3 regions of the Synechococcus sp. LTW-G genome follow, and region 1 is predicted to be linked to each of the others. Evidence: predicted binding sites of a transcription regulator. Region 1 holds the regulator's gene; each other region holds the start of a gene.
What was found. The regulator NtcA, encoded in region 1, controls nitrogen genes in cyanobacteria. The targets are predictions, from matches to a motif close to GTANCNNNNGNTAC.
Positions count from the first base shown of each region.

Region 1 (9,540 bases):
ATCGCCGCTTCCGCAGCCTGCACAGCCTCAAGCAGCGGCGCGCAGCTCTCCCACCCGGTGCGCCTGCTGCGATCCGGAACGGTGACATTCACCAGCTTCTGGGGATAGGGCTGGAAGCTGCCATCGAGCCAGTCGCTCAGGGAACCCCCCTGGGCCTGAATCAATCGCGCCACCTGCAGCGCCGTCAGCAGACCATCACCACTCATGCCGTGGCGGGCCGAGAGGATGTGACCGGATTGTTCACCGCCCAGGGACGCGCCGAGTTGCTCCATGGCGGCATGCACGTATTGATCACCGACGGCAGTGCGCTCCAGCACGCCACCTCGCGCTTGCCACGCACGCTCAAAGCCGAGGTTGCTCATCACCGTCGCGACGATCCGGTTGTCCGGAAGGGCCCCCTCGGCCATCAGGGCCTGGCCCCAGAGGTAGAGGATCTGGTCGCCATCGACGACCCGACCACGGCCATCGACCGCGAGCATCCGATCGGCATCGCCATCAAAGGCAAAACCCATGGCCGCCCCCTGGGCGATCACCTCCGCCTGGAGAGCCTCGAGATGGGTGCTGCCGCAGCCCTGGTTAATCCGGGTCCCATCGGGCTGGCCATGGAGCACCGTGACCTCAGCGCCCAACTCACGGAAGACGCGTTCACCGCAGCTGGTCGCCGAACCCCAGCAAAGATCCAGCACCACCTTGGCGCCATCCAACCGAGCTGAACCCACGCTCTCCAGCAGGCGCTGGCGGTAGTCGTTCAGCAGATCCGGGCGCTGCACAAGCCGTCCATTGGCGCTGAAGCCGCCCAGCACATCGCCGCGGCCATGCAGACCCGCTTCGATCTCGGCCTGCTGCTGCTTGGCCAGCTTCGCCCCGCAGGCTCCAAACACTTTGATGCCGTTGTCATGGGGCGGGTTATGGCTGGCCGACACCATCAGGCCGCCACTGGCTCCGAGCTGACGAATGGCGCCGGGAACGGCGGGGGTGGGACAAAGGCCGATATCCAACACCTCACGGCCCGCTGCGGTCAGCCCAGCGGCCAAGGCGGCCACCAACATCGGTCCGCTGCTGCGGGAATCCATCCCCAACACGACCGGACCACCCGCGGGGAGGACCCGGCCGCACCAGTAGCCAACCTGAAGGGCCAGGGCGGGCGTGATGACCTGCCCAACCCGGCCGCGGATGCCATCGGTTCCAAAACTCGCCGTACCAGAAGGGAATGGCGCCCCAAGCGGAGACATGGCGAGCTGATGGATCAAGGCTCGCGGCAGATTACGCCTGGTTTGCGATGCAAGCGGGGCGCATCTCACCAAGAATGCGCAGAGTTATCCCACTGCTTTGGCCCAGCGCCCCCGTTCCGCTGAAGGACGCCAAAGCCTTCTTGGCACAGCACTGCTTGGTCTCTGCTGCCTGGGAACGGGCGTTGCCCTGGCCGCCGGGCGGCAACTTCTGGTGCAGCTGGCTCCGCCACTCACCCCCAACAGCAGCGCAGCCGAGCTGACCCGCAGCCGCAAACACAGCCTCGATCCAGACCGGCGGCGGGATGCGGCACTGCTGCTGAGTGGACAAGCCAAGAGCAGCCCTGAAGAGCGGCGCTATTGGCTCCAGGGCCAGGGCTGGGGCAACCACAGCAACAGCAGAGTGCTGGCGGCGATCAGCCTCAAACGCGCGGCCCTCGCCGCCCAAGCGAGTGGGCGCCCCCAGGAAGCCCAAGCTCTCTGGGCAGAACTGCTGCGGCGCTTTCCGCAGGAACCCGCCAGTGCCGATGCCCTCTATGCCCTGGGCCGGCAGCAACCCAAGTTGCGGCTGACGCTGCTGAAGCGCTTTGCCGCCCACCCGGCGGCCCTCGCGGCAGCGCTCGAAGCAGGCGACGCCCTACACCTCGCCCGCTGGGGTGCCCGCTGGCCCGGTGCCGAAGCGCTCCTGCTGCAAACCTGCGAGACCCGTGCCGCTGCGCTCAGCGCCGAAGACAAGCAGCTGCTCGCCGCAGGGCTCGCGCAACTGGGACGCAGCGAAGCCGCCCTGCGCTGCCTTGGGACTACCCCCGCCACAGCAGAACTGCAGCTGCGCCTGGCTCAAACCCTGCTGCGGGGGAACCGCACGCAACAAACGCAGGCCGAAGACTGGCTCTTGCGCATCGCCAAGAGCGAAGGCCCGCAGGGTGCAGAGGCAGCACGCCTCTTGGCGCAATCTCCGGCAGCAGGAGCGGTTGAACGGCTCCAACAACTGCCGCCAACCCTCCAGGACAGCGCCCCCGTGCAGGCTCGCCTTGCCGAAGCGGGACAGGTCGATCCAGCCACCGTGCTCAGCCGCTGGCCCGATGACCCAGCCAGCTGGGAACTCCAGTGGAGCGAGGCGCGCAAGGCCTTGCTGCAGCGGGACTGGCGCCAAGCGAGTGGCTGGCTCAACCAACTGGAGAGCGCCAACCTGCCCGCACCACTAGCGGCGCGCCAGTTGTTCTGGCGCGGCTGGAGTGCCCAGCAGCAGGGGGACCAGGCGAGCGCGGAGCAGTTCTGGCGGCAAACCCAACGGAGCCAACCCCTGGGCTACTACAGCTGGCGGGCCAGCGAACGCCTGGGACAGTCCCACCAGGAACTCAGCAGCGCAGAGCCGCTTCAGCCCTGGCAACCCCTGGCCAGTGGTGACGCACGCATCGATGCCCTCTGGCAGCGGGGGCAAGCACTGGAGGCCTGGGAAAGCTGGCGCACCAAGCAAGGGGGCAGTTCCCCCAGCCGACCTGAGGAGTTTCTGATCGAAGGTCGACTGCGCACGGCAATCGGCGATGACTGGACCGGACTCGGACAACTCGAGCGGGCCAGCTTTCGCCTGCCCCAGATCAGCTGCCGGGGACAACTCGAGCGGGAACAGCAGCTGCACCCCCGGCGTTTTGGCGCAGAACTGGGCGCCGCCAGCGAAGCGACGGGTGTCGATCTCGCCCTCTTGCTGGCGGTCGCCAAGCAGGAATCCCGCTTCAGCCCAAGTGTGCGCTCAGGGGCTGGAGCCAGTGGCCTGCTGCAACTGATGCCAGCCACCGCCAGCGAACTAGCGGGCGACCCCCTGGACCATCAGTCCCTGATCGATCCAGCCCGCAACGCAGCCCTGGGGGCGGCCTACCTCAAGCAACTGCTCAGCAGCACCGGGGGCAACCTCTTCCAAACCGTCGCCAGTTACAACGCTGGCCCCGGTGCCGTCGCCAGTTGGCTCAACTCTCGGGGCTTTGATCTGCAGCGCGAACCGGAGCTCTGGACCGAGGCCATCCCCTACCCCGAGACTCGTCTGTACACCAAAAAAGTGCTGGGCAACTACTGGAGCTACCGGCGGCTCGCAGAAAGCGCCGAGACCCTCTGCCGCTGATGCCGGCCCCTAAGCAAAGACGAACCCGAGGTGGGCATAGAGGGAGCGGCCCACCAGGATTCCCGCCAGGACCCAACTGCAAAGCACAAAGGCTCCAAGCAGGGGCGCCGGTGCAATCCGAAGCCGGGTGAGATCAAGCCGGGCGAGCAAGACCGCCGAAGCCAAGACCAACACTTCAGAGAGCACCGCCAGGTGCAGGAGGTAAAGGCCCCCGGTGATCACCACCAGCAAGGTCACCACCAGGGTCAGCGCCTTACTGGCCGCCATCAACTGCGAGAGCTCCCGCAGAAGCAGATCGGGCATGGTGCAGAGCACCACCACCAGAAGCGCCTGCATGCACTGCAGCGGCCAGAACCAAGGGCCCGCGAACTCCTGCTGCACCGGCGTGCTGGCCTGGGTCAGCAACTGCGGAGACACATCAGCCCAGTGCAGTCCCATAAAGGCGCTGACAGCAAAGAGCACCAGCAACATCGGTGCCCGCAGCGGCAGGACCAGGAAGCGAAGAACAGCAGTCACAGGGCGCATGAACGGGCGCATCACTGGGCAGCGCCCACAGCTTGATCCAACACCAGGGCGATCGCTTCAAACGGACACGAGGGGATGCATTGCTCGCAGACCAGGCAGCGCTGCGCGTTGAACTCCAGTCGCCAGTGGGGAGTGGTGAAACTCAGGGCACCACTCGGGCAAACGCTGCTGCAGATGCCGCAGTCCACACAACGCTGGGGATCAATCGCGATCTCACCGGAGGCCCGGTTCAAGCCCAGACCCTCCCCCTCCAACCACTGCTCAGCCGCATCGAGATCATCGATGTCGCCCGAGAGCTCCACCACCATCGTTCCGCTCTGGTTCGGAGCGATCTGCGCCCGCAGAATCTTGGCGGCGATATCAAATTCGACCGCAAGGCGATAGGTAATCGGCTGATGCACCGCCTCCCGCGGGAAGTGAAGGGTGATGCGGCGTTTCAAGGGCGCAACTCAGCCACCGTCAGGGTATCGACGCGGAATGGGAACAGCCCTGGCAGATTGGCGCCAAGGATCAACACACCACCTGTGGACAGCAACACGGCAGCCCTGGGACGGCGCGAGCGCATGCTGCTGGCTGCAGTGGCCGCTCTGCTGGCCTTAGGGCTCTTCCTTCTGCGCGGCGGGCTCTCACCGACGGCGCCCCTGGAGAAGCTGGCCCGCCAGTCGCTGGAGCCCGCCGTTGCCCTCAACAATGGCCGGCCCAGCGTGGTCGAGTTCTATGCGGACTGGTGTGAGGCCTGCCAAGCCATGGCCCCAGCGATGGAGAAGGTCGAGAGCCAACACCACGATCAACTCGATGTGGTGCTGCTGAACGTCGACAACCCCCGCTGGCAACCGGAGGTGGATCGCTACGACGTCAACGGCATCCCGCAGCTGGAATTCTTCGATGCCAGTGGCACCCGCGTGGGCCGCGCCGTCGGCGCCCGCAGCCAAAGCGAATTGGAAGCCCTGACTGAAGCCTTGGTGGCAGGCACCCCCTTACCGGCCATGGCGGGCGTTGCCGAGACCAGCGTCCTGCCGCAAGCGGAGGCGACCACCATGGCAGGCCCCCGCAGCCACAGCTGAGTCCCCCAAAGCCCGTTACCCTGCAGCACCAGCTCCCCACGCCATCGCCCGCCCATGAAACGCTTTCGGGTTGAGCTGATTGCAGCGACCCCCAACCCCCAGCAGTGCGTCTATGCGGGGATGCACCAGGACTACAGCGAAGGGTTTGTGGCGGCCGATCGCGCTGAATGGCCTGATGAGACCAAGGCCGGCGAGATCTGCGTCAAACGTCTCCTGGCTGGTGAGCGCGGTCACTACGGTCCGCTGGAGCACGCCCAGATTGTGCTGAACGTGGGCTGGTTCCCCCACTCCGTGATGCAGCAGGCCCGCACCCACCGGGTGGGCGTGAGCTTTGACGTCCAATCCATGCGCTACACCGGCGATCGGATCTGCCGGGCCGCCAACGGCGAGCTGGAACTCGAAGAGGTCTTCTACCTGCGCCCCGAAGGGCAGTACAGCGATCGGCAAGGCAAGAAGTACACCTACAGCGCAGACGAGCGCGCCAAGGATCTCGCCCTTTGCCAAGCCGCGGCCGAGCGCTATCGCGACATGCTCGCGGCGGGGTTCGCCGAGGAGCATGCCCGCGGCATCCTTCCCTTCGATTACCGCCAGCACTTCGTGGTGAGCTTCTCGCTGCGGGCGTTCCTGCACTTCATGGACCTACGCGCCAAACTCGATGCCCAGGAGGAAATCCGGGTGCTCTGCGATCTGATGTGGCCCCACCTCCAGGCCTGGGCCCCAGAGATCGCTGCTTGGTACGAGAAGACTCGCCTACACAAGGCACGCCTGGCCCCTTAGGGCTCAGACCTTGGCCAAGGTGACCCGCTCGGGCTGGTGCTGGTACTTGCCAGCCCGGTCCTTGTAGGTCGTCTCGCAGGGATCGCCCTCGAAGAAGAGCAGCTGGCAAATGCCCTCGTTGGCATAGATGCGGCAGTCCGCGCCGGAGGAATTGCTGAACTCCAGGGTCAGGTGACCTTCCCAACTGGCCTCAGCTGGGGTGGTGTTAACGATGATCCCCAGACGGGCATAGGTGCTCTTGCCCAGGCAAATCACGGTGATGTTGGGAGGAACGCACATCTTCTCGAGCGCCACACCCAAGCCATAGGAGTGGGCTGGGAGGATGAAGTACGAGCCGTCCTCGTCCTCGTGCAGAGGCACCGGCTCCAGGTTGGCGGGGTTGAAGCGCTTTGGATTCATGATCGTTCCGGGGACGTGCCGGAAGATCAGGAACTCCTGCGGCGAGAGGCGCAGGTCGTAGCCATAGGACGAACAGCCAAAGCTAAGAACCGGCTTTTCGCTGTTCTCCGGATCGAGATGACGAACCAGCTGCGGCTGAAAGGGCTCGAGCATGCCCAAGGCGGCCTGCTCGTTGATCCAACGGTCGTTTTTGAGCATCAGAAACCTCGGCGCAGCTGGGTGACCTGATCGGCCATGGCCAACAGAGCAGTGGGCATGGAGGGCCCCGTCAGGATCACATCCAGGTGGGACGGCCGCTGCTCCAGGGCTGAAACGACCTCCGCCTCGGACAAGTAGCCCAGTTCGACGGCCAGGCCCAACTCATCGAGCACCAACTGATCCAGCTGACCGCTCAGCAGCTGCTCACGGGTGTACGCCCAGATCTCGCGCACAGCCTCGACATCGGCCTGTGAGGCCGGCACGGGCTCAGCCAGGCAACCCGCCACGGCTGGCCTCAGCCACTGAAGACGGCCACAGAGCCACACACTGCGCTCCAGCCCCTGATCGACCCCACCTTTGAGGAACTGGCTCACCAGAACGCGGCTGCCAAGTCCGGCGCTGCGCAGGGCCTGACTGAATACCCCACTGAAGCTGCCGCGGAAGGGAGCGGTGTGCACCTGAAGCTGACCCTCCTGCTGGGCCGCCAGGCGCACACTGCGCGCGGGGGCCGACGCGGGGACCACAGCCAATGGACGCAGGTGTCCAGCACGGGGCGTGGCTGCAATGCTGGCCGTCATCGAGTGCATGGCTGCCGCTTGGGATCCTGAATGTAGCGGCGTTAGGCCGTCCGGCAAGCAACAAGCACTACCTGTAGTGCAAACACCCGTACCATCGAGGCACTGAGCCAGCCCGCGATGAGCAGCACCCAACCCAGGCGGGACGGCCGCTGCGCAACGGACCTGCGCAGCACGCGCTTCGTTTGGGATCCGATGGGCTTCGCCCTGAGTTCCGTCACGGTGTACACAGGCAACACGGCTGTGATCTGTAGCGTTTGCTTAGAGGAGGGTGTTCCGAAGTGGCGTAAAGGCTCCGGCAAGGGCTGGCTGAGCGCCGACTACCGGCTGCTCCCAGCCAGCACCCCCAGTCGGCAGCCACGGGAGCTGATGAAGCTTTCCGGTCGCACCCAAGAAATCCAACGCCTCATCGCCCGCAGCCTCAGGGCCTGCCTTGATTTGGAGGTTCTGGGGGAGCGGACCCTGCAAATCGACTGTGACGTCCTTCAAGCCGATGCCGGCACCCGCACCGCAAGCATCACTGGAGCCTGGGCCGCCTTAGCCGTCGGCCTGCAACGCCTGGAGCAGCGCGGAGTGCTGGAACGATCGCCCCTGGTGGGGCAGGTGGCGGCGGTTTCCGTTGGCCTCGTGAATGGGGCCGCACTCCTCGATCTCGACTACAGCGAGGACAGCCGAGCAGAAGTCGATCTCAACGTGGTGATGAATCAAGAGCAACATTTGCTCGAAATTCAAGGCACTGCCGAGGGCGCACCCTTCAGTCGCCAACAGCTTTCCAGCCTGGTTGACCTAGCGGAAAGCGGCATCGATCAACTGATGCAGGCCCAGAAGCAGGCCTTGGCAGAGGCAGCAAATTAGTTTCAATGGCTACAGGGCGGCCCTGGACTGATCCGTAGGTTCCAGGCAACTCAGTCGCGCTGACATGGTCGTGGCCACGCAAGGATTCAGCCGCTACTCCCCTAGCCCTACGACCGGTACGTCAGTGATCGCACCGATCGCGGGGAGTCCCCTGCCGCCCAATGCCACGCTGCTGGATGTCATCCGGGGCCTGAGCGGTAGCACCACCGAAATCGTTGAGCGTGGCAAAACAATCTTTTTCCCCGGCGACCCCGCGGAAAAGGTTTATCTGCTGAAACGGGGTGCGGTCCGACTCTCCAGGGTCTACGAATCCGGCGAGGAAATCACCGTGGCACTGCTGCGGGAGAACAGCCTCTTCGGCGTGCTGTCTCTACTGACAGGCCAGCGTTCGGACCGCTTCTATCACTCGATTGCCTTTACTCGCGTCGAGCTGGTGACGGCTCCCGCCACCTCCGTCCGCAAGGCGATCGAACAAGACCCGGCGGTTGGTCTACTGCTTCTGCAGGGTCTCTCCTCTCGGATCCTGCAAACCGAGACCATGATCGAAACCCTCACCCACCGCGACATGTCCTCGCGACTGGTGAGTTTCCTGCTGGTGCTCTGCCGCGACTTTGGTGTACCCAGCAGCGAAGGAATCACGATCGACCTGCGCCTCTCCCACCAGGCCATCGCCGAAGCAATCGGATCGACCCGCGTCACGATCACCCGACTCTTGGGCGACCTCCGCAACGACGGGCTGGTGCAAATCGACCGCAAGAAGATCACCGTCTTCGATCCGTTGGCCCTCGCCAAACGCTTCAGCTAAACGGCTGAACTGGTGGCCGATCCCAGCTGCGTTCCAAGCCACCGCAACCGATACTGACCGTCGTCGCCCAACGTCGTGTCCGGCTGGATCCTGATCCTGGCGTTGCTGATCCTCGGGGGAGTGCTCTCCACCCTGGGGGATCGCTTGGGATCCAAGGTCGGCAAGGCGCGGCTGAGCTTGTTCCGGTTGCGGCCCAAGAAAACCGCCGTGGTGATCACGGTGCTGACCGGCAGCTTGATCAGTGCCATCTCCCTTGGCCTGATGCTGCTCGTCAGTGATCGCTTGCGCACGGGGCTCTTCGAACTCGATCAGATCGAGCAGCGCCTGCGGGACAGCCGCGATGCCCTGAGCTCAAGTCGCAAGGACCTGGCCCAAAGTCGGAGCGCCCTGCAGAGCGCAGAGAACGAGCGCAGCGAGGCCCAACGCCAACTCAAGGTGGTGGCCGAGCAGGCCAGCCGGCTGCAGAAGGAACTGGCTCCCCTGATGGAGCAACGCAAACAACTGGAGGCCGAGCGCGACCGCCTGAGCCGTGACATCGCCGCGAAGGATTCCGATCTCCAGCGCAACCGCACTGAGCTCGCCAAGCTCAACAGCAAGATCAAAAGCAGCAGCCAAGAGCTCGAGCGTCTCGAACGCAACCTGATTGCCTTACGTCAGGGTGATGTGGTGATCAGCAGTGGCCAAATCCTGGAGGTGGCCAAGGTTCGGATCGAGAAGCCCAGCCAGGCCCGAGACGTGATCCACGCCCTGCTGCAGCGCACGAATTTGAACGTCTACCAGCGCGTGCTGCCGGGCGAAACACCGAACCGTCAAATCCTGTTGGTGCCGCGCAGCGACATCAGCAAATTGGAGACCACCCTCAGCAAACGCGGCGAGTGGGTCGTGAGTCTGATCTCAGCGGCCAATGTGCTCAAAGGGGAGCGTCAGGTCGTGGCCTTCCCGGATGTCAGACCCAACAAACGGGTGGTGCGTAGTGGAGAACAACTGGCCACCACCG
Region 1 covers NZ_JBTKYW010000005.1:131,015-140,554, reverse strand. Annotated here, with positions in the region: gene glmM (phosphoglucosamine mutase) at 1-1,232, opposite strand, end outside; gene ACXIQ9_RS09515 (transglycosylase SLT domain-containing protein) at 1,330-3,345, shown strand; gene ACXIQ9_RS09510 (hypothetical protein) at 3,355-3,882, opposite strand; gene ACXIQ9_RS09505 (NIL domain-containing protein) at 3,882-4,310, opposite strand; gene ACXIQ9_RS09500 (thioredoxin domain-containing protein) at 4,395-4,934, shown strand; gene thyX (FAD-dependent thymidylate synthase) at 4,989-5,711, shown strand; gene dcd (dCTP deaminase) at 5,715-6,308, opposite strand; gene ACXIQ9_RS09485 (cob(I)yrinic acid a,c-diamide adenosyltransferase) at 6,308-6,886, opposite strand; gene rph (ribonuclease PH) at 7,004-7,738, shown strand; gene ntcA (global nitrogen regulator NtcA) at 7,803-8,543, shown strand; gene ACXIQ9_RS09470 (DUF3084 domain-containing protein) at 8,619-9,540, shown strand, end outside.

Region 2 (9,540 bases), on a different contig from region 1:
CAAGTTGTCGGGTCTGTTGGCTTGGTTTTAGCCCCCCAGATAGGCCATCTCGGCTTTGGGCTGCGCCAGGCGCGAGGCACGTTCTTCGCTGTAGCGATCTCGGCGGTGGCTCCAGAGCTGGCCGATCGCTTGGCGAAGGCTTTCCGGGGTCTGTAGCCAAGGCTTGAGGTCTTGGCCCTGCGAGGCAAACAGGCAGGTGTAGGCCATGCCATTGGCTGTGACCCGCAGCCGGTTGCAGTCGCCGCAGAACGGTTGCGTGATGGAGGCCACGACGGCAACGGCCCCGCGGCCATCGCTGTAACGCCAGCGGCTGGCGGTGCCATGGGTAGGGCGTCCCAGGGGCTCCAGGGGCCATTGGCTGCCCAGGCGCTCGATCATTTCGGCAGCGGGCACGACCTGCTCGGGGGACCAGCCGTTGCGGTTGCCCACATCCATGGTTTCGATCAGCCGCAACTCCAGGGCCTGGTCGCGGGCGAGGGCGGCGAGAGGTAGCAATTGATCGTCGTTGCGTCCCCGCTGGATCACGCTGTTGAGCTTCAGCGCGCCAACGGCGGGATCAAATCCAGCGGCCTTGGCCGCGGCGATGGCCGCCAAGACCTGCTGCAGGAGCTGTGCTCCCTGGTGCGGTCGGCCGCTCATCTCCCCGACACGCTCAGGCGCGACGGCATCAAGGCTGATGGTGATGCGCTGCAACCCTGCTCGCCGCAGCCGCTGGGCTCGCTCAGGGCTGAGCAGCAGGCCATTGGTCGTTAACGCGATGTCGCTCAAGTCCCGCAGGGGGCTGTTGGCATGCCTTCTTGCGAGGCCGATGGCCTCCAGTAAGTCCTCCAGATCAGGTGTCAGCAGCGGTTCCCCACCGGTTAGGCGCAGGCTGCTGACCCCCAGGCTGCAGGCCGCTTCGATCACCCGCAGACGCTGCTCCGTTGTCAGTCGGTCTGGTGCTTCTTCCCCGTCCGGTTGGCAGTAGGGGCAAGCCAAGTTGCAGCGCGCGGTCAAGGAGAGCCGCAGGACCCCAAGGGGACGCTGAAGTTGATCGGCGGCCGGTCCTGGGCTCATGGCATCAGCCTGGCTCGCTCCGTAGGCGTGTTCGCATTGAGGAGTTGCTGGGCAGGAAGCACCACAGCTTGATGGGGGATGGTGGCGAGCCAGCCCTGCCAGCGCCGCTCCCCCGCCTCTAGCGCCTGGGCGAGGGTGCTGCGCTGCTTGGCTCCACCCGGGTAGATCCCCAGCAGGGGCTGCAGCTGTTGGCCGTCATGGGCCACCGCAGCCTGGCCTGGCGCGAGCTCCCACTGGGTGATCAGCGACTCCAGCGTCTCTCGGCTCAGGCTGGGCATGTCCACCGGAGCGATCAGCACAGCGCTGTCGCCTGTGCTGGAAAGCACGTGTGCAAGGGCCCTGAGGGGGCCTTGGGCAGGCGGGGGCTCCAGGGTGAGGTGGACCCGCTCGAGCCCGGCCACCAATGCCGCATGGCTTGGGTATTGGCTGCAAACCGCGACCGATTCACAGACTCGACTGAGGAGCTCCGCAGTGCGTGAAAGCCAGCTCCCGCCATCGGGGTGCGGGAGTGCTGCCTTGTCTTGGCCCATGCGCCGGCTCGCACCGCCGCAGAGCACGGCGCCATGGATCCGCACTGGAGTCATGCCTGCACGATGTAGCGCTGGGAACCGCTCTTAATGTCGCTGTTGCTACCAAACAAATCCCTGGGCCTTGTTGCTCGGACAGGCGATAAGCCTGGTTGATTGCATTGATTAGCCCGCGTCCGGTCCGCGGCCTGGATTGATCTTTGGTAGCAGTCGTTACCCGTTGGGGTGGCTCTCGGGTGGTCCAATTCCGTCAGCGCTTGATGCGCGATTCCCCCGGTCGCTGCTTTTTGAAGGCCTGGGCTTACTCCACTGTCCCTGTCCTCCATGCTTGGCGATCTTTGGTCGCTCCAGGGGAGATATCGCACTCTTCATCTCACCTGGTTCGCCTTCTTCCTGACGTTTGTCGTCTGGTTCAACCTGGCTCCACTGGCTACAACGGTTAAGGCCGATCTTGGCCTCGACCTTGGTCAAATCCGTACCGTTGCGATCTGCAACGTTGCCCTCACAATTCCTGCTCGCGTGCTCATCGGCATGCTGCTGGATAAGTTCGGTCCCCGTAAGACCTACTCGGCGATTCTTGTCTTCTCGGTGATCCCCTGCCTGCTGTTTGCATCAGCGCAGGACTTCAATCAACTGGTGGTTGCTCGTCTGCTGCTCTCCATCGTTGGTGCTGGCTTTGTGATCGGTATCCGCATGGTGGCCGAATGGTTCCCGCCCAAGGAAATCGGGCTGGCGGAAGGGATCTACGGCGGTTGGGGCAACTTTGGCTCGGCCTTCTCTGCGCTGACTCTTGTCGCCCTTGCTGGCTTCCTGTCCTTCTCGGGTGGCTTCGAGCTGCCCACCGGCGCCATTTTGAATTGGCGTGGTGCGATTGCTCTGACCGGCATTATTTCGGCCGTCTATGGGGTGATCTACTTCTTTAGCGTCACTGATACTCCCCCCGGTAAGGCCTACCAAAAGCCGGCCAAGTCTGCTGGTCTTGAGGTGACTTCTATGCGGGACTTCTGGGGCTTGCTGGGCATGAATGTTCCCTTTGCGGCCATTCTCTGCGTGCTCTGCTGGCGCCTGCAAAAAGTTGGCTTCCTGAACGCCGGCACCTATCCCCTGGCGCTCCTGGCAGTTCTGGTTTGGTTCGGCTTCCAGACCTGGGGCATTATTCGCACCAACCGCGATCTAATCAACGGCGTTAAGCAATATCCCAAGGAAGATCGCTACGAGTTCAAGCAGGTCGCCATTCTGGAGCTCACCTACATCGTGAACTTCGGATCTGAGTTGGCGGTTGTCTCCATGCTGCCGACCTTCTTTGAGACCACGTTTGATCTGCCGAAGGCAACAGCCGGCATCCTGGCGTCCTGTTTTGCCTTTGTGAACTTGGTGGCTCGTCCCGGTGGCGGTCTGATTTCCGACAAGCTCGGCAGCCGCAAAAACACCATGGCCTTCCTGACCGGTGGCTTGGGCATTGGTTACTTGATCATGAGCATGATCAAGCCCGGCGCGTTCTCCGGCTCCCTGGGCATCACCGTCGCGGTGTTGATCACGATGCTGGCCTCGTTCTTCGTCCAGGCCGGTGAAGGTGCGACCTTCGCGATGGTGCCGCTGGTCAAGAAGCGTGTGACGGGGCAGATCGCAGGTCTTGTGGGCGCCTACGGCAACGTTGGTGCGGTTGCTTACCTGACGATCTTCAGCCTGCTGCCGATGTGGATGGGTGGTGGCAAAGATCCCTCTGCGGAGATCGTTGCCTCCTCCAACAGCGCCTTCTTCCAAATCCTCGGTACTGCGGGATTGATCGTCGCTTTCCTCTGCTTCTTCTTCCTGAAAGAGCCCAAGGGCTCCTTCGCTGAAGAGCATGCGGACGAGAAGGCTCTCGTCAACGCCTAATCCTCCCCGTCGCTGGGGTTCTCAGGGGGCGGCCATCACGAGCCGCCCCTTTTTCTTTCGACCTTGTTTCGTTCCTGGTCATGGCCCAGTCCGCTTCCGGCAACGTGCGTAGCCAATGCCCCTATTGCGGTGTTGGTTGTGGGCTTGAGCTGATTCCGCCGGCTTTGCCCGGTCAGGCGGTCAAGCGCGACGCCGAGGGCAATCCGATCTGGACCGCGCGGGGCGATCGCCAGCACCCCTCAAGCCTGGGCCAGGTCTGCATCAAGGGTGCGACCGTCGGCGAGACCTTGGACCGTGGGCGTCTCCGGGAGCCGCTCTATCGCTCCAGCCTGGACGACCCGTTTCAACCCATCCGGTGGGAGCAGGCCATGGACCTGCTGGTGGGCCGGATCCGCAGCACCTTGGCCACCAAGGGGGCTGACGCCATTGCCATGTACGGCTCTGGCCAGTTCCACACCGAGGACTATTACCTGGCCCAGAAGTTGTTGAAGGGTGCGTTGGGCACCAACAACTTCGATGCCAATTCCCGGCTTTGCATGAGCTCCGCGGTGGCGGGCTATACCCGCAGCCTCGGCTCCGATGGCCCCCCTGCCTGTTACGAGGATCTGGACCACTGCTCGGTGGCTTTCCTGATTGGAACCAACACCGCGGAGTGCCACCCGGTCCTGTTCCAGCGTCTGTTGAAGCGCAAAAAACGCAATCCAGGCAGCGTCACGATCGTGGTGGTCGATCCCCGCTCAACGGACACAGCCAAGGCCGCTGACATTCATCTGCCCATCGCCCCGGGCACTGATCTGGCGCTGCTCCACGGTCTGGCCCATCTGGTGCTGCGGGAGAACGGTCAAGACCCGGCGTTCATCGACGACCACACCGAGAACTACGACGCTTTTTTTGATGTCGCGGCCCGTTGGACGCCCCGAAAGGTCGCCCGCTTTTGCAACATCCCAGAAAAACGGCTGCGGGAGGTGGCGGAGCTGTTTCACCGGCGTGAGCGGGTCCTCAGTCTCTGGTCGATGGGGGTCAATCAGCGGCGCGAGGGCACCGCGGTGGTCGGCGGCCTGATCAACCTTCACCTGCTCACCGGTCAGATCGGCAAAGAGGGAGCGGGACCCTTTTCATTGACGGGGCAGCCCAACGCCATGGGAGGCCGGGAGGCCGGGGGCCTGTCCCATCTGTTGCCGGGGTACCGCCTGGTGACCAACGCCGAACACCGTCAGGAGGTTGAGCAGGCCTGGGGACTCCCCGCCGGCAGCATCGCGGCGACGCCGGGCTTGGCGGCCTGGCAGCAGGTGGAGGCCATGGAGCGCGGCGAGCTGGATCTCTGGTGGGTGGCCGCAACGAATCCCCTGGTGAGCCTGCCGGACCTCGATCGCGTCAAAGCTGCGATGCGGCGCTGCCCTCTGGTGGTGGTGAGCGATGCCTACGCCGACACGGAAACGGCTCACTACGCCCACCTGGTCTTGCCGGCGGCCCAGTGGAGCGAGAAGGCCGGTGCGATGACCAATTCCGAGCGCAGGGTCACCTATTGCCCGGCCTATCGCCCTCGCCACGGCGAGAGCCGGCCCGACTGGGAGGTGTTCGCGGAGGTGGGTCGGCGCCTGGGCTTTGAGGAGCAGTTCAGCTACGACTCCGCGGCTGAGGTGTACGCGGAATTCAGTCAGCTCACGGCCGGGCGTCTCTGTGATGTCTCTGGCTTGAGTCATGCCCTGTTGGAGGAGGCCGGCCCCCAGCAGTGGCCCTTCCCGGCGGGCAGTTCAGCCACCACCGAGGCCAAGCGGCTCTACAGCGACCATCAATTCGCGACACCCTCGGGACGTGCTCGCTTCTGCATCGACCAACCCCTGGGATTAGCGGAACCTCCCTGCGAGACCTATCCACTGGTGCTCACCGTGGGCCGGTATCTCGGTCAATGGCACACCATGACCCGCACGGGAAAGGTCGATCGGCTGCAGACCATGCATCCCGAACCGCTGCTTGAGATTCACCCCCAAGATGCCCTTGAGCTCAAGCTGCGGGATGGGGAGTTGGCGGCTGTGAGTTCACGCCGCGGACATATCACCGCCAACGTCAAAGTCACCGATCGCATCCGCCGGGGGTCGGTGTTTCTTCCGATGCATTGGGGGTTTACCCAGGAGAAGGCCTGCGAGGCCAATACCTTGATGCACGATCAGGCCTGCCCCGTCTCCAAGCAGCCTGAACTCAAGGCCTGCGCGGTCATCGTTGCCCCGGCGGTGTCGGTGGTCAAACCGGTGGAGCAGGAGGCGGGGCGCCTGGAGGCCCTGCGGCGCTGGTTCAGCCCAGCACTTCGCTGAAGGCGGCCTCCAAGTTGTGGTGGTCATGCCCTGGCCTGGCCAGCTTGCACAGGGCAAACCGCTCTAATTCGTTGAGCGCGACCCATTGCTCTGTTTGCAGGGGGATGCCGCGGAGTTGCGCGGCCTCAATCAAGACCTCGGGAATCTGCTGCGGGTTTTGCCAGGGCTCGCCGCTGGCGATCGGCAGCGTTTTGGCCTGACCGTCGGCCATGGCCTCCGTGCGACTCAAGAGGTGCTCCCCCAGTTGCTCAAGCGCGTCTTGGGTGTCGAGCCAGTCGACAAGTGTTTGCCGCTCGTCTTGGTTGAGGGCGAGCCAATGGTTGAGCTTGAGCTTGATGCCGCAGAGGTCCAGCTTGCGGCGCACGCAGAGGGGAATGCAGCGCCAGTTGCCGATGAAATCGCTTTCAAAGTCAAAGCAATGGCTTGCTGAGGGGGCCTCAGTTGTCACGGCCAGACGTCGTTCTGGTAGTGATTTTGACGCTTCTGAGGATTGCTTGCTCCCGGCGGATGGGTTTGGTGTCAACGGCGGCCAAATCGGTGCGTTGGTCTCTTCAAACTCCCTTCAATTCTTCCATTCACCATGCGTCTGGCCGTTGCTCTTGGGGTTCTGCTGGGCAGTTCCCACGGCTGGGTGAGCAGCGATCGACTTCTCGCAGGGGCGGCCGCCTGGTCCATGGCGCCGGCGGCGTCCACAACGTTTTGGACCGGTTCAGCTGGCGAGGGTTGGCTGACGTCTCCATAGTGGATGGGTTGAATCCCCCATGCCGTCATGGCAACCAAAACTGGAGTTGCGGTTCAGGGCCGCCATCCCCTGACGATCGCCACAGGTTTCCTAGGAGCCTTTGTTGTCGCCTCCTTGGGCGTCCAACTCATCCGTAGTGCCTCCATCTCGGCTTCCGCACCCGCGTCGGTGCAGCCCGTGATTGCTGGCCAAGCGGCGATGTGGCAGGTGCTGGGCGAGCGCTGATTGGTTGCTCTCAGCCCATCTCCTGGCGCAGACGCTGGAGGTGGGCCATCACCACCCCCGAGCTCAGAAGATCCCGGCAGCGCTCGAGGCCGCCTGTGAGGTTCGCCTCCAGTCCGGCTTGCCAGAGGTAGGTGCCGGCATTCCAGATCAAGGCGGTCGCGAGTTCCCCTTGCCCGCCGAGGGCGGCGGCCGCTTGGTTCCCCCAGTTCTCCAGCCCGTCCCAAAGCGGGTCGGCTCCGTAGCAACCGTTGTCGCGGGGGTGGAGAATCTGGCGCCCGTCCTCCTCTCGGGTTGGACGACCCGTCACGCAGGCCCGACTGATCGGCAGATCGGTGCTCCCCTCGAGGCCTTTGACGGTCAGCACGTTGGTTTCCCCCGCTAAGTCCAGTGCCTTCCAGGCCCGCGCTTCGGTTGGCGGGTGGACAAAGCCACTGACCAGTAGGTGCTCGCCCTGGTGCGCAGTCCAGAGCAATTCGAGGCTGGCCAGCGGTGGCCGCTTGCCGAGATCCTCGCGGTAAGGGATCAGGGTTTCGGCATCCGGGAGGTGGTCCGGTTGATGGACCAACGCCAGATCGCAAGCGTTGAGCTTGGCCTGGACCCACTCGACGCTTCGGCCGGCGAGCTGCAGGCCCAAGCAGGCGAACAGCTCCTGGGCCGTGATCCCGTATTTCACGGGGATGCGGCCGGCCCCTTGCAGCACCACGGGGAGTCCGGCACTCGAGAGCACCAGGGCGGTTAGGGGGTAGATCGGAGCGGTGCGCGTGCGCCCGTCAAAGGGCATGCCGAAGCTGATGGCTGGCTTCTCGGTGGTGAGCTGTGGGCCCCGCTTTCGGTACACATCCAGCATCCCGGTGAGCTCCTGAGGTTCAGGCCGGCGGATGCGGTGGGCGATCAGGAAGGCGCCGATTTGGGCCGGGCTGGCGGCCCCATCGAGCATTAGTTCCAGAGCGTGGGCGGCTTCCTCGCGCGTCAGTCCACTACTGGTGTGCTCGCCACTGCCGACTTTGCGCAGATAGGCCTTGAACAGCTCACGGCCATTTGGTGGGCCGTCGGTTGGGGGAGCGGCGTAGGTCAAGCCGACAGAAGAGCTCGTTCTCACTGGATTCTCCGTGCCGACAAGGCCCGATCTGGTAGCAGCAGCTACCAAGTTGTTTCAGGCTCGGTAACAAAGGCTGCGAAGTTGATCCCCATCTGCAGCGAATCTGACATGCGAGCAGAACGCAGATCGCGCTTCATTCTGTTCACTCCTCTCATCAATTCTGGCCTGTCTCCATGACGGTTACTCCTGTTTCAATGCCCTCGTTGGCAGCTCCCTCTCCCGCCACAATCACGGCGACGTTGATGGCGGCGAAGAAGGCCAAAGGGCTGAGCTTCGCTGATCTGGAGGCCGCCCTGGGTCGCGATGAAGTGTGGATCGCTTCGCTGTTCTACTGCCAGTCCACCGCTTCGGCTGAAGAAGCCCAAAAGCTGGCTGAACTGCTCAGCCTTGACCATGCCATTACCGAGGCACTGCAGTCGTTCCCGACCAAGGGCGGTCTGGATCCTGTGATCCCGACTGATCCGCTGATCTATCGCTTCTACGAGATCATGCAGGTGTACGGAATGCCCCTGAAGGACGTGATCCAAGAGAAGTTTGGTGATGGCATTATGAGCGCCATTGACTTCACCTTGGATGTGGACAAAGTCGAAGATCCTGCTGGTAACCGCGTGAAAGTCACCATGTGTGGCAAGTTCCTTCCTTATAAGAAATGGTGAGCTTCGGCTCCCAACGCAAAAGCCCACCGTTGGTGGGCTTTTTTTGTGGCGAATTGTAGAAATGAATAGTTATGCCAAGGCCTGCTCGACCAGGGCTTGATGCCTGACCTGAGCCTTGAGTTGACGCTGCAGCGGCTCTTCTAAGGCTGTGCCAGCCAATTCGCCTCGAAGCTCCAGCAGCTGCTGGCAGCATTCCAGGCTGCCGATGCAACCGAGGGCCTGGAGTGCCGCTTCAGCGACGCGGGGCAAGGCTTCGGTGCTGATGCAGCTGCGAATGGCAGCTAAGACGCTGGGTTCGTTGCGCCGTTGCAGCAGCTTGATCGTGGCAATCACCACATCGGCGCGAAAGTCCTGCAGCAGAGGCGTCGTCAGGCGTAGGACCTCCTCGGCCGTCAGGCTGCGATTGCGGAAGGTCAGCAGGCTGAGGCCTGCCAGGCGATGGCTCTGGCCCGGGGCGCTCAGCGCTGATTCGATGATTCTGAAATCGATCAGATTGCCCCAGCAGCCGAGGGCTTCGAGCACATCGGGCTCCAGGGGTCCGGCCTCTGGCAGCCAGGCCAGGAGTTGGGTGCAGGCCTGGGGGTGATGACAAATCCCCAGGGCGCGAATGAGGGGCAGAGAAATGCCCTGCGATTGACAGAGGGGAAGGATCAAGGCAATGGCCTCGGGTCCGGCCATCCCCAGCCGCTCAGCCAGGCTGAGGGCAAGGGTGGGATCGGAGACCCGAGGCAGCAGAGCGCTCAGTTCTTCAGGGGTGAGGGGCTGCCGCCGCCAGCGTCCGAGCCGTTCGCTCAGAGCAGCTTCCTCATGGGGCTGAAGAAGGTCAGAGGCAGGGGCGACAGCGAGTCCCATTGATCAGCGAGCCCCCAGCTCGGCGGCCAGTTCCCGCTCCAGCTTGTCGTCGTGCTCACTGGGGAGAACGTTGGTCATCTTCGTGCGGTGGGTGCTGTAGAAGAGCATCCCGATGAAGACCATCCCGCCCACGATGTTGCCGAGGGTGACGGGGATGAAGTTCCAGACGATCACCTTGCCGAAGGACACACCG
Region 2 covers NZ_JBTKYW010000002.1:235,337-244,876, forward strand. Annotated here, with positions in the region: gene ACXIQ9_RS05155 (TSUP family transporter) at 1-31, shown strand, start outside; gene moaA (GTP 3',8-cyclase MoaA) at 28-1,056, opposite strand; gene ACXIQ9_RS05165 (molybdenum cofactor guanylyltransferase) at 1,053-1,640, opposite strand; gene ACXIQ9_RS05170 (NarK family nitrate/nitrite MFS transporter) at 1,908-3,461, shown strand; gene ACXIQ9_RS05175 (molybdopterin oxidoreductase family protein) at 3,542-5,773, shown strand; gene ACXIQ9_RS05180 (nitrate reductase associated protein) at 5,754-6,221, opposite strand; gene ACXIQ9_RS05185 (hypothetical protein) at 6,354-6,515, shown strand; gene ACXIQ9_RS05190 (hypothetical protein) at 6,543-6,740, shown strand; gene ACXIQ9_RS05195 (anthranilate phosphoribosyltransferase family protein) at 6,751-7,815, opposite strand; gene cynS (cyanase) at 8,034-8,495, shown strand; gene ACXIQ9_RS05205 (hypothetical protein) at 8,565-9,347, opposite strand; gene ACXIQ9_RS05210 (formate/nitrite transporter family protein) at 9,351-9,540, opposite strand, start outside.
Region 2: a site for NtcA is predicted at 7,871-7,884, ahead of ACXIQ9_RS05195 (anthranilate phosphoribosyltransferase family protein). Genes of this name have one in related genera too.

Region 3 (9,540 bases), on a different contig from region 1:
CCGGCCCAGCAGCTGCGGCGGCCATTGCGGACTGGCAGTGGCAGACCAGCCCAGAGCAGTTCAGCGATGGGGTCCAGCAGATCCGCGAACGGATCGCGAGCGGAGACATCTTTCAGGCCAACCTCACCGCCTGCTGCTCCACTGAGCTGCCCGCTCCCGCCGACCCGCTGCAGCTGTTTGAGCGGCTGCGGCGGCGCTGCCCCGCCCCCTTCGCCGGCCTGGTCGTGGCCCCTGGAGAAGCGGTGATCTCCGCCTCGCCGGAACGCTTTCTGCAGGTCAGCCCCAGCGGCCTGGTAGAGACCAGGCCGATCAAAGGCACCCGGCCGCGGAGATCCGATCCGGAGCAGGACGCCGACCAGGCAGCGGACTTGGTCTGCAGCAGCAAAGACCGCGCCGAGAACGTGATGATCGTGGACCTGCTGCGCAACGACCTGGGCCGGGTCTGCCAAAGCGGCTCGATCCAAGTCCCGCAACTGGTCGGACTGGAGAGTTACGCGCAGGTCCACCACCTCACCTCTGTGGTGACCGGGCAACTGAAAGCCGGAGCCGACTGGGTGGACCTGCTCGAGGCCTGCTGGCCGGGGGGCTCGATCACAGGGGCGCCCAAGTTACGGGCCTGCCAGCGCATCGCTGAACTCGAGCCCGTGGCCCGCGGGCCCTACTGCGGCTCCTTGCTACGGCGGGATTGGGATGGCAGCTTCGACAGCAGCATCCTGATCCGCACCGTGCTGCAACACGGCACCACCCTGCGCTGCCATGCGGGCTGCGGGATCGTGGCCGACTCCGATCCCAAAGCTGAAGCCGAGGAGCTGGGTTGGAAGCTGAACCCGCTGCTGGAGGCCCTGGCATGACAGGCCACAGCCTGGTCTGGAGCGATGGGCGCTGGGGCGAAGCCAACGCCCTACAACTCCCCCTGAACGACCGCGGCTTACTGCTCGCCGATGGCCTGTTCGAAACGGTGCTGGTGCTGGACGGACGTGCCCGTCTACTGGAGCCCCACCTTGAGCGCTGGCGCAGTAGTGCGGCGCTGCTGGGCCTGCCCGAACCGCCCCAAACGGCCGTGGTCCAACCACTGGTGGAGGAAGCGATTACGCGTTGCAACCTGCCTGCAGGCCAGGGCGCCCTGCGGCTGAACTGGAGTGCCGGCAGCGGCGGCCGCGGTCTGGATCGCCCAGACGCCCTGGATCCGCGTTTCTGGCTGCAGCTCAGCGCCCATGCCCCGACGTTTGCGCCGGTTCAGGTCATCGTCAGTCGCCATGAGCGGCGCAATGGCTCCAGCCGCCTGAGTCATTGCAAAACCTTTGCCTACGGGCAGGCGGTGCAAGCCCGCCGCGAGGCCCGCGGCGCCGGAGCCGAAGACGCCCTACTGCTGAGTACCAGCGGTGAACTCTGCTGCGGGACCGCCGCCAACCTGCTGGTGCAGCGCCAAGGGCAATGGCTCACGCCCGCGCTCAGCAGCGGCTGCCTCCCCGGGGTCATGCGGGGGCAACTGCTGGAGCGTGGCCTAGCCACAGAAGAGCAGTTGGATGCCACACCCCAAGACGGCGACCGTTGGCTGCTGATCAACAGCCTCAGCTGCAGACCCATCACCAGCGTGGATGGAGCCGCTCTGACTCCCCTCAGCTTGGAAGAGGTCAGAGCGCTCTTTGATCCACTCCTGGCGGACTGAGCTCAGACGCTGAGGAAGCGATTAACCACGTCCTGACTGAGCTCACGGGTAGGACCGCTGGCCACGATGCCCCCCCGTTGCATCGCGTAGTAACGATCCGCCTGGCGAACGAAGTGGAGGTGCTGCTCGACGAGCAAAACACCGATGCCGGTCTCAGCAATGATCCGGCGCACCGCGGACTCAATGTCCTGCACGATGTTGGGCTGAATCCCTTCGGTGGGCTCGTCCAAGAGCAGGAGCTTGGGCTGCCCCAGCAGGGCCCGGGCAATCGCCAACTGCTGCTGTTGACCGCCGCTCAGGTCCCCGCCCTTGCGGGGTAAAAACTCCCTCAGGATCGGGAACAACTCATAGACGAAGGGATCAATGCGGCGATGGCGGGCCAATCCTCCAGGGAGGGCCTCCATGCCGAGCATCAGGTTCTCCTCAACCGTCAGCTGCGGAATGATCTCGCGCCCCTGGGGGACGTAGCCCACACCAGCGCGGGCCCGTTGGTGGGGCGCCTGGCGGTCCAGGGCCGCACCGTTGAACACGATCGTGCCCTGACGGGCCCGCAGCAAACCGATCAGCGACTTCAGCAGGGTGGTTTTTCCCACCCCATTACGGCCAATCAGGCAGACCATCTCTCCGGCATTCACGGTGAGATCGACATCGCGCAGGATGTGGCTCTCGCCGTAATAGGTGTTCAGCCCGCGGATCTCCAGCAGGGCGGTCATGGGTGTTCCTCCTCTGATGTTCCGAGATAGACCTCAATCACCCGGGGATCGTCCTGCACCTGATCCATCGTTCCCTCGCAGAGGACGTGGCCCTGGTGCAGCACCGTCACGGGACTCTCCAAGCGGCGGATGAACTCCATGTCGTGCTCGATCACCAGCACGGTGTGATCACCAGCGAGGGACTTGAGCAAATCAGCCGTCAGGTCGGTCTCCTCATCGGTCAGGCCCGCCACCGGTTCATCCACCAGCAGCAGATCGGGGTCCTGTCCCACCAGCATCGCGATCTCTAGCCATTGCTTCTGGCCATGGGAAAGCGCCCCGGCCTGCCAATCGGCGCGGCTCTGCAGGTTGACGATGCCCATCAGGTGTTGAACCCGATCGCGCTCCCCTGAACCAAGACCGCCAAACAGCAGGGGCCAGGGCTGCTTCGGCCGGCTGACAGCTAAGGCCAGATTCTCCTGAACGCTGAGCTTCTCAAACACCCGCGGGCTTTGGAACTTGCGACCAATCCCCAGCCGGGCAATGCGGTGCTCTGCGCGACCCACCAAGGAGCGGCCCTTGAAGACCACATCTCCCTCCGTCGGAGCGGTCTTGCCGGTGATCACATCCAAGAAGGTGGTCTTGCCAGCACCATTCGGGCCGATCACCGCCCGCAGCTCCCCGGGCTGGAGGCTGAGATTCAGATCGCGCAGGGCCAGAAAGCCGTCAAAGCTGACGGTGATCTGGCTCAGCTCAAGCAACGGTGCACTCATGGCTGAACCTCCTCTTGTCCTTCCAGTTCCAGTTGCGGGTAGGTCCCCATGCGCCGGGCGACGCCCAGGCGCGAGAGCAGGTTGCGGGGGCCGTCGCTACGCCACCAACCGATCACACCCTCCGGCAGGGCAGTGACCACGAGGATGAACAGACCGCCCTGGATGAACAGCCAGCTCTGGGGCATGGCTTCACTCACGAGGCTCTTGGCGTAGTTGATCGCCACGGCACCCAAGATCGCCCCCACCAAGGTTCCCCGTCCGCCAACGGCGACCCAAATCACCATCTCGATCGAGAAGGGAACGGTCATGTACTGAGGCGAAACGATGCCCGATTGCACCGTGTAGAGCGCTCCGCCGATGCCGGCCAGACCACCGGCAATGGCGAAGACGATCGTCTTGAACAAGGTGGGATTGAATCCCGCAAAGCGCAGCCGCGGCTCGTCATCGCGAATGGCGATCAACACATCGCCGAAGCGGCCGCGGACCACCCAGCGCACAAAGGCCCAGGCCGCAATCACCATCAGGGCAGTGAACCAGAAGAAGCCGCGCTGCATCTCTGGTGAACCCACCATCTGACCAAACAGCTGGGTCACATCGGTCTTGAGACCGTTGGTGCCGTTGATCAATTTCTGCTGGCCGTTAAAGAAGTTGAAAAAGACCAGCAGGGCCGCCTGGGTCAGGATCGAGAAGTAGACCCCTTTGATCCGGTTACGGAAGACCAGGTTCCCCAGAACAGCGGCCAACACCGCGGGGATGAGCCAGATCGCCACCAGGGTGAACAGGGGCGAATGGAACGGAACCCAGAACGCCGGGAGTTGCTTCACGCCGTAGAGACCGAAGAACTCCGGAATCCCATTGGGGAAACCCGCTGAACTATTCAGCTGCAGATACATGGCGGCCGCATAGCCCCCCAAGGCAAAGAAGATGCCCTGCCCAAGGCTGAGCAACCCCGTGAAGCCCCAAATCAGATCGATGCCCAGGGCGACGATCGCCAAGGAGAGAAAGCGTCCCAGCAGGTTGAGTCGAAAGACGGGAAGGACCGCCGGAGCCGCGACGATCGCAGCGATGATCACCACCCAAAGCAGCAGCTTTGGCCAGCGGGACTGTTGAAGGCGTAGAAACATTGGTTCAGGCCTCCACCATGCGTCCCTTCTGCGGGAACAAGCCCGCGGGACGGAATTGCAGGAAGAGCACGATCAGGGCGAAGACCATCACCTGGGCCATGCTCGTGGTCGCAAAAAACTTCACCGTGGCGGCCAGCGGCGACGGCATGGCCGGCCAGAGGCTGAGCAGACGGCCGGCACCGATCAGATCCGTCAGCCAGCCAATCGCGAAGGACGCCAGAACGGCGCCAAAGAGGTTGCCGACGCCGCCCAGCACCACAACCATGAAGCAGCCCACGATGTAAGAACCACCGACGTTCGGCCCCACCGAACCCAACAACGAGACAGCCACACCAGCGATTCCCGCCAGTCCAGAACCGATGCCAAAGGTCAGGACATCGACCGTGTCGGTGGGAATACCCAGGCAGTCGCTCATCGTGCGGTTCTGGGTCACCGCCCGTATGCGTGTTCCCCAAACACTGCGGTTGAGGAACAGGGTGACGCCCAGAACAGAAACTACCGTCATGGCGATGATCACCAACCGGGGCACCGGCAGGGTGAGATCGGCCCACTCCAGGCCGCCGCGCATCCATTGGGGCGCAGTCACATCAACGTTGCGGGAGGTCGCCCGGGCAATCCGCGAGATCTGGGAGGCCAGTCCACCGGCCAACAGCACCCCGGCAAGCGCCGAGGTGGCCCAGCAACCGGCACGCACCAGCCGCGCCCGCGGGCCTTCGAGCAGGGGGGCCGGCAAGAGCAGCGGCAAGCTGAAGCCCACCACCAAGGCGAGAACCACTCCAGCAGCCGTCGCCAGCGGAACACTGCGCACAAACTGCTGGAGGATCAGGCTCACGCCCCAGGTCGCCAGCAGGGTCTCCAGGGGATTGCCGTAGAGACGGCGAATGACGGTGCGCTCCAGCAGGATTCCGACAACGCCGCTCACCACGAAGGCCAGCGGAATCGCCACCAAGACATAAAGGTTGTAAACGGGCTCAAAGGCCGGCAGCTTGAAGATCAGCTGCACGACGTAGGTCGTGTAGGCGCCGAGCATGATCAGCTCGCCATGGGCGAGGTTGATCACCCCCATCAAGCCGAACACAATCGCCAATCCAAGGGCGGCCATCAGCAAGACCGAGCCGATGGCCACTCCGTTGAAGAGGCTTTCAAACAGCAATTGCACGGAAATCCGAAGCAGGGCAGCAAGGGAGAAAGCAGAAAAAGAGGAGCCCCCGGAAGGACTCCTCCATCAGTCAGAGCAACCGGAGAGGGCGATCAGAGCTTGTAGCGCTCACCCTTCTTGGCGTCGGTCCAGTCGCAGGCGTAGCCCTTGGAGCTGGGCTCGTACTGGTTCCAGGCCTGGGGAGCCACAGGACCATTGGTGGACTGGAGGATCTTGAACTGACCGTCCTTGGTGATCTCACCGATGCGCACGGTCTGGGAGAGGTGGTGATTCGGCATCACCTTGACCTTGCCCTGGGGCGCATCGAATTCGATACCAATCAGGGCTTCGCGCACCTTGTCGTCATCGAAGCTGTTGGCCTTCTCAACGGCGGCCTTCCAGAGGTAGACCATGTTGTAAGCCGACTCCTGCGGGTCGGCGACCATGCGATCGCTGCCGTACTTCTTCTTGAAGTCAGCGGCGAACTTCTTCGATGCCGGGGTGTCGATCGACATCATGTAGTTCCAGGCGCCGTAGTGGCCCTCAAGGAACTCAGGTCCAATGGTGCTGATCTCTTCTTCCGCGATGGAGTAGCTCATCACGTAGTAGCCATTCTCCGGGGTCAGACCGGCGTCCTGGATCTGCTTGAAGAAGGCAACGTTCTGGTCACCATTGAGGGTGTTGATGATCACACCGCCGTTGGGCATCGCCTTTTTGATCTTGGCGATGATCGGAGCGACTTCGGTATTACCCAGGGGCAGGTAGTCCTCGCCAACCACCTTGCCGCCCAGAGACTTGAGCTGCTGCTTGGTGATGGTGTTGGAGGTGCGGGGGAAGACGTAGTCAGATCCCACCAGGAAGAAGGGCTTGCCAGCGGCAGGCGACTTCTTGAACATGAACTCAGTTGCAGGCTCCGACTGCTGGTTCGGAGTTGCACCGGTGTAGAAGATGTTCTTGGAACACTCCTGACCTTCGTACTGAATCGGGTAGTAGAGGAACGCGTCCTTCGACTCGTAGACGGGCAGCATCGCCTTTCGGCTTGCTGACGTCCAACCACCGAAGACCACAGGCACCTTGTCCTGATCGATCAGCTTTTTGGACTTCTCAGCGAAGGTCGGCCAGTCGGAAGCGCCGTCTTCAACGATGTATTCAATCTTGTATTTCTTGCCATCAACGGTGACACCACCGGCGGCATTGATCTCATCAATAGCCATCTTCTCAGTGTCCACCAGAGTGGACTCCGAGATCGCCATCGTACCGGTCAAGGAGTGAAGAATCCCGACCTTGACCGTGTCGTCGTACTGAACATTGGAGGCAGAATCACCACCACCACAAGCCACCAGGCTCAGAGAAGTGGCGAGAGCCGTTGCACCGGTCAGCAGACGCAACGAAGACTTTCGCATCAAAGGAGATGCCATAACTTTGAATCAATGAAGGCCGCCGCCGTCGTTCAGCGGTGCGAGGAATGTATTGATCGAGGCAGGTGCTCACGGGTAGCAATAAGCACCAAATCGGCAATTGCGAGACTGATCAGACTCGCGCCGATTCACCAGGAGATTTGCCGCCCTCTGCGCCGTATCAACGGCCACCAATCGGCGACTACTTCGGTAGCTGTTGCAGCAAAAACGCCTCGACCTGCTCGAGGCCCTCGCCGCTGTGGAGGTTGGTAAAGCACCAGCTCCGGCCCGAGCGCATCCGCTCGGTGTCACGCTCCATGACCTCCAGGCTGGCCCCCACCATCGGAGCCAAATCGATCTTGTTGATCACCAGCAGGTCGGAGCGGGTGATGCCGGGCCCTCCCTTGCGCGGAATCTTGTCGCCGGCGGCCACGTCAATGACGTAGATGCAGAGATCCACCAGCTCCGGACTGAAACTCGCCGCCAAGTTGTCGCCGCCGCTCTCGACCAACACCAGATCGAGATTCGGGTAGGCCGCCTCGAGGTCCGCGACCGCAGCTCGATTGATCGAGCAGTCCTCCCGGATCGCCGTGTGGGGACAGCCCCCGGTTTCCACACCGCGAATGCGGCCGGGCTCCAGAGCGCCAGCGCGGGTCAGGAACTGGGCGTCCTCCTGGGTATAGATGTCGTTGGTGACCACCGCCAGCTCCAACCGATCACGAAGGCGCCGGCAGAGGGCTTCGACGAGGGCGGTCTTTCCCGAGCCCACGGGCCCAGCCACACCAACCCGCAGACGACTGGTGGTCATCTCCTTCGCCAATTCATTCTTTGCATTGTGCTCAGCTCAACTGCGGAACAGGCGGGAGTAGAGCTCTGCGTGGCGCAGCTGGGCCAGCCCCGCACCGACGCCGCCATTCCACTGCTGGCCTGGATCCATCGACGCCAGCTCCTGAGCCCGCTGAGCGAGAAGCGGAGCGAGCCTCAACTGCAGCCGCTGGGCCTGGGTTGGCCCAAGAGGCACCAAGCGCACCGCTGCACTGAGCTGGTTGGCGACCCAGGAATAGAGGTAGACCTCCTCCACCTCCGGGGAGTCCAACTCCAAAACCGCGCAGGCCCAGGCATAGGCCGCCGGCCAGGCCAACAACGTTCCAGCTCGGGGCAAGGGCCAGCCCAGATCCGCCAACAACTGCAGGAGCGAACGCCCCATCTGCCGCTGCTGAGCCCGCAGCTCCGCTGATTCCCGCTGCACCAGCAACCACTGATCAAGGCTGCGCAGCTCCTGCTCCGCCTGCGGCTCACCGTCTTTCCAGGCGCGCATGAACGCCATCAAGGGCGCGAGCGCTGCAGCCTCAATCGCCACCCCACCACGCCGCAACTCAGCGCTGAGCCAATCCTCCATCGCCTGCTCGGAGGTGACCTGACCGGCCTGAACCAAGACCTCAAGACCCTCGGAATAACTGAAGGCCCCCACCGGCAAGGCCGGACTCACCAGTTGATAGAGCCTGAGCCGCGCCAATTGCCGATCAGCCATGGGAGTGGGCATGGGGAACGCCCGCATAGGCACCGGCCTCCGGCTGAAATGGAGCATCCAGACAGTCCACCTGCAGCTGCCTTTGGCGCAGCAGCTCCGCCAACACGCTGTCCTGCAACAGAACCAAGCGGTCGGGGTGCAGCTCCATCGCCACGTGGCGATTACCCAGGTGATAAGCAGCCTGCAGCAGAGCCAGGGGCTCAGCGCTGCGCACCTGCATCACCGGCTCCGGTGCCGCCTCCACCAGAACCTGCCAACAGCCGTCGTCACTCAGCAGCTGATCACCGGGCTGCAGGGCAGCGCCCCGGGGAAGCTGCAGCACCAGATCCCGCCCGCAGCGACTGCGGCGATGGCCCCGCAGGCTGGTGCGCTCATCCGCCGTCAACGCCAAGGTCAACGCCTTGGGGCCGAGCTCCGGCAGCACACCCTTGGGGCGGCGCTCCACCAACACGATCGCTGAACCCTGCTCCACCTGAGGCGACCCGAGGGCCATCACCCTGACGAGCCACCGCACCGGGCCTTTGTGCCGATTGCTACCAAAGCTGGACCGGCGGAACCGGAGTATGCGCCCATGGCTGAGTCGCAATCCACCTGGAGGGGACGTGTCGCGCTCCAGTTCGAGCGAAGGGGCTCGGCGGGGGGCGAACGGACCATTCACCAAGGACAGGCCAGCTCCCCGCTCAAATTGCAGCGCGCCCAGTGGCAGAGCAGTGGCCACTGCGAGCTGCCGATCCTGCACACCGCCGGGGGCTTGGTCGGTGGTGACGAACTCGAGATCAGCGCCCAGCTCGCACCCCAGAGCCAGGCCCTACTCACCAGCGTCGCAGCCCAGAAGGTCTACGGAAGCGTTGGACGCTCCCGCCAACAACCGCAGGGACGCTGGTCTCGGCAGGCCTTGAGGTTTGAACTCAAACAGGGCAGCCAACTCGAATGGCTTCCGCAGGAGCTGGTGCTCTACGCCAATGGCCTGTTCGAGCAGACCTGCCGTATCGAGCTGGAACCGGGTGCCAGCTTCCTCGGAGCGGAGGTCGTGCGCCTGGGGCGCACCGCCGCGGGGGAGTCCCTCGAGCAGGGCTGCTGGCGTTCCGCCCTGGAGATCCACCGCAGCGGAGCCAACGGCGGACGCTGGGAATTGGTCGATCGCCTGGAGCTCAAGGATGCAGCTCTGACGGGGGAACACGGCATGGCAGCCCAGCCGGTCTTCGGCTCCCTGACC
Region 3 covers NZ_JBTKYW010000002.1:254,989-264,528, reverse strand. Annotated here, with positions in the region: gene ACXIQ9_RS05320 (anthranilate synthase component I family protein) at 1-851, shown strand, start outside; gene ACXIQ9_RS05315 (aminotransferase class IV) at 848-1,669, shown strand; gene urtE (urea ABC transporter ATP-binding subunit UrtE) at 1,672-2,382, opposite strand; gene urtD (urea ABC transporter ATP-binding protein UrtD) at 2,379-3,134, opposite strand; gene urtC (urea ABC transporter permease subunit UrtC) at 3,131-4,258, opposite strand; gene ACXIQ9_RS05295 (ABC transporter permease subunit) at 4,263-5,417, opposite strand; gene urtA (urea ABC transporter substrate-binding protein) at 5,510-6,799, opposite strand; gene ureG (urease accessory protein UreG) at 6,996-7,601, opposite strand; gene ACXIQ9_RS05280 (urease accessory protein UreF) at 7,638-8,336, opposite strand; gene ureE (urease accessory protein UreE) at 8,317-8,838, opposite strand; gene ACXIQ9_RS05270 (urease accessory protein UreD) at 8,896-9,540, shown strand, end outside.
Region 3: a site for NtcA is predicted at 6,890-6,903, ahead of urtA (urea ABC transporter substrate-binding protein). Genes of this name have one in related genera too.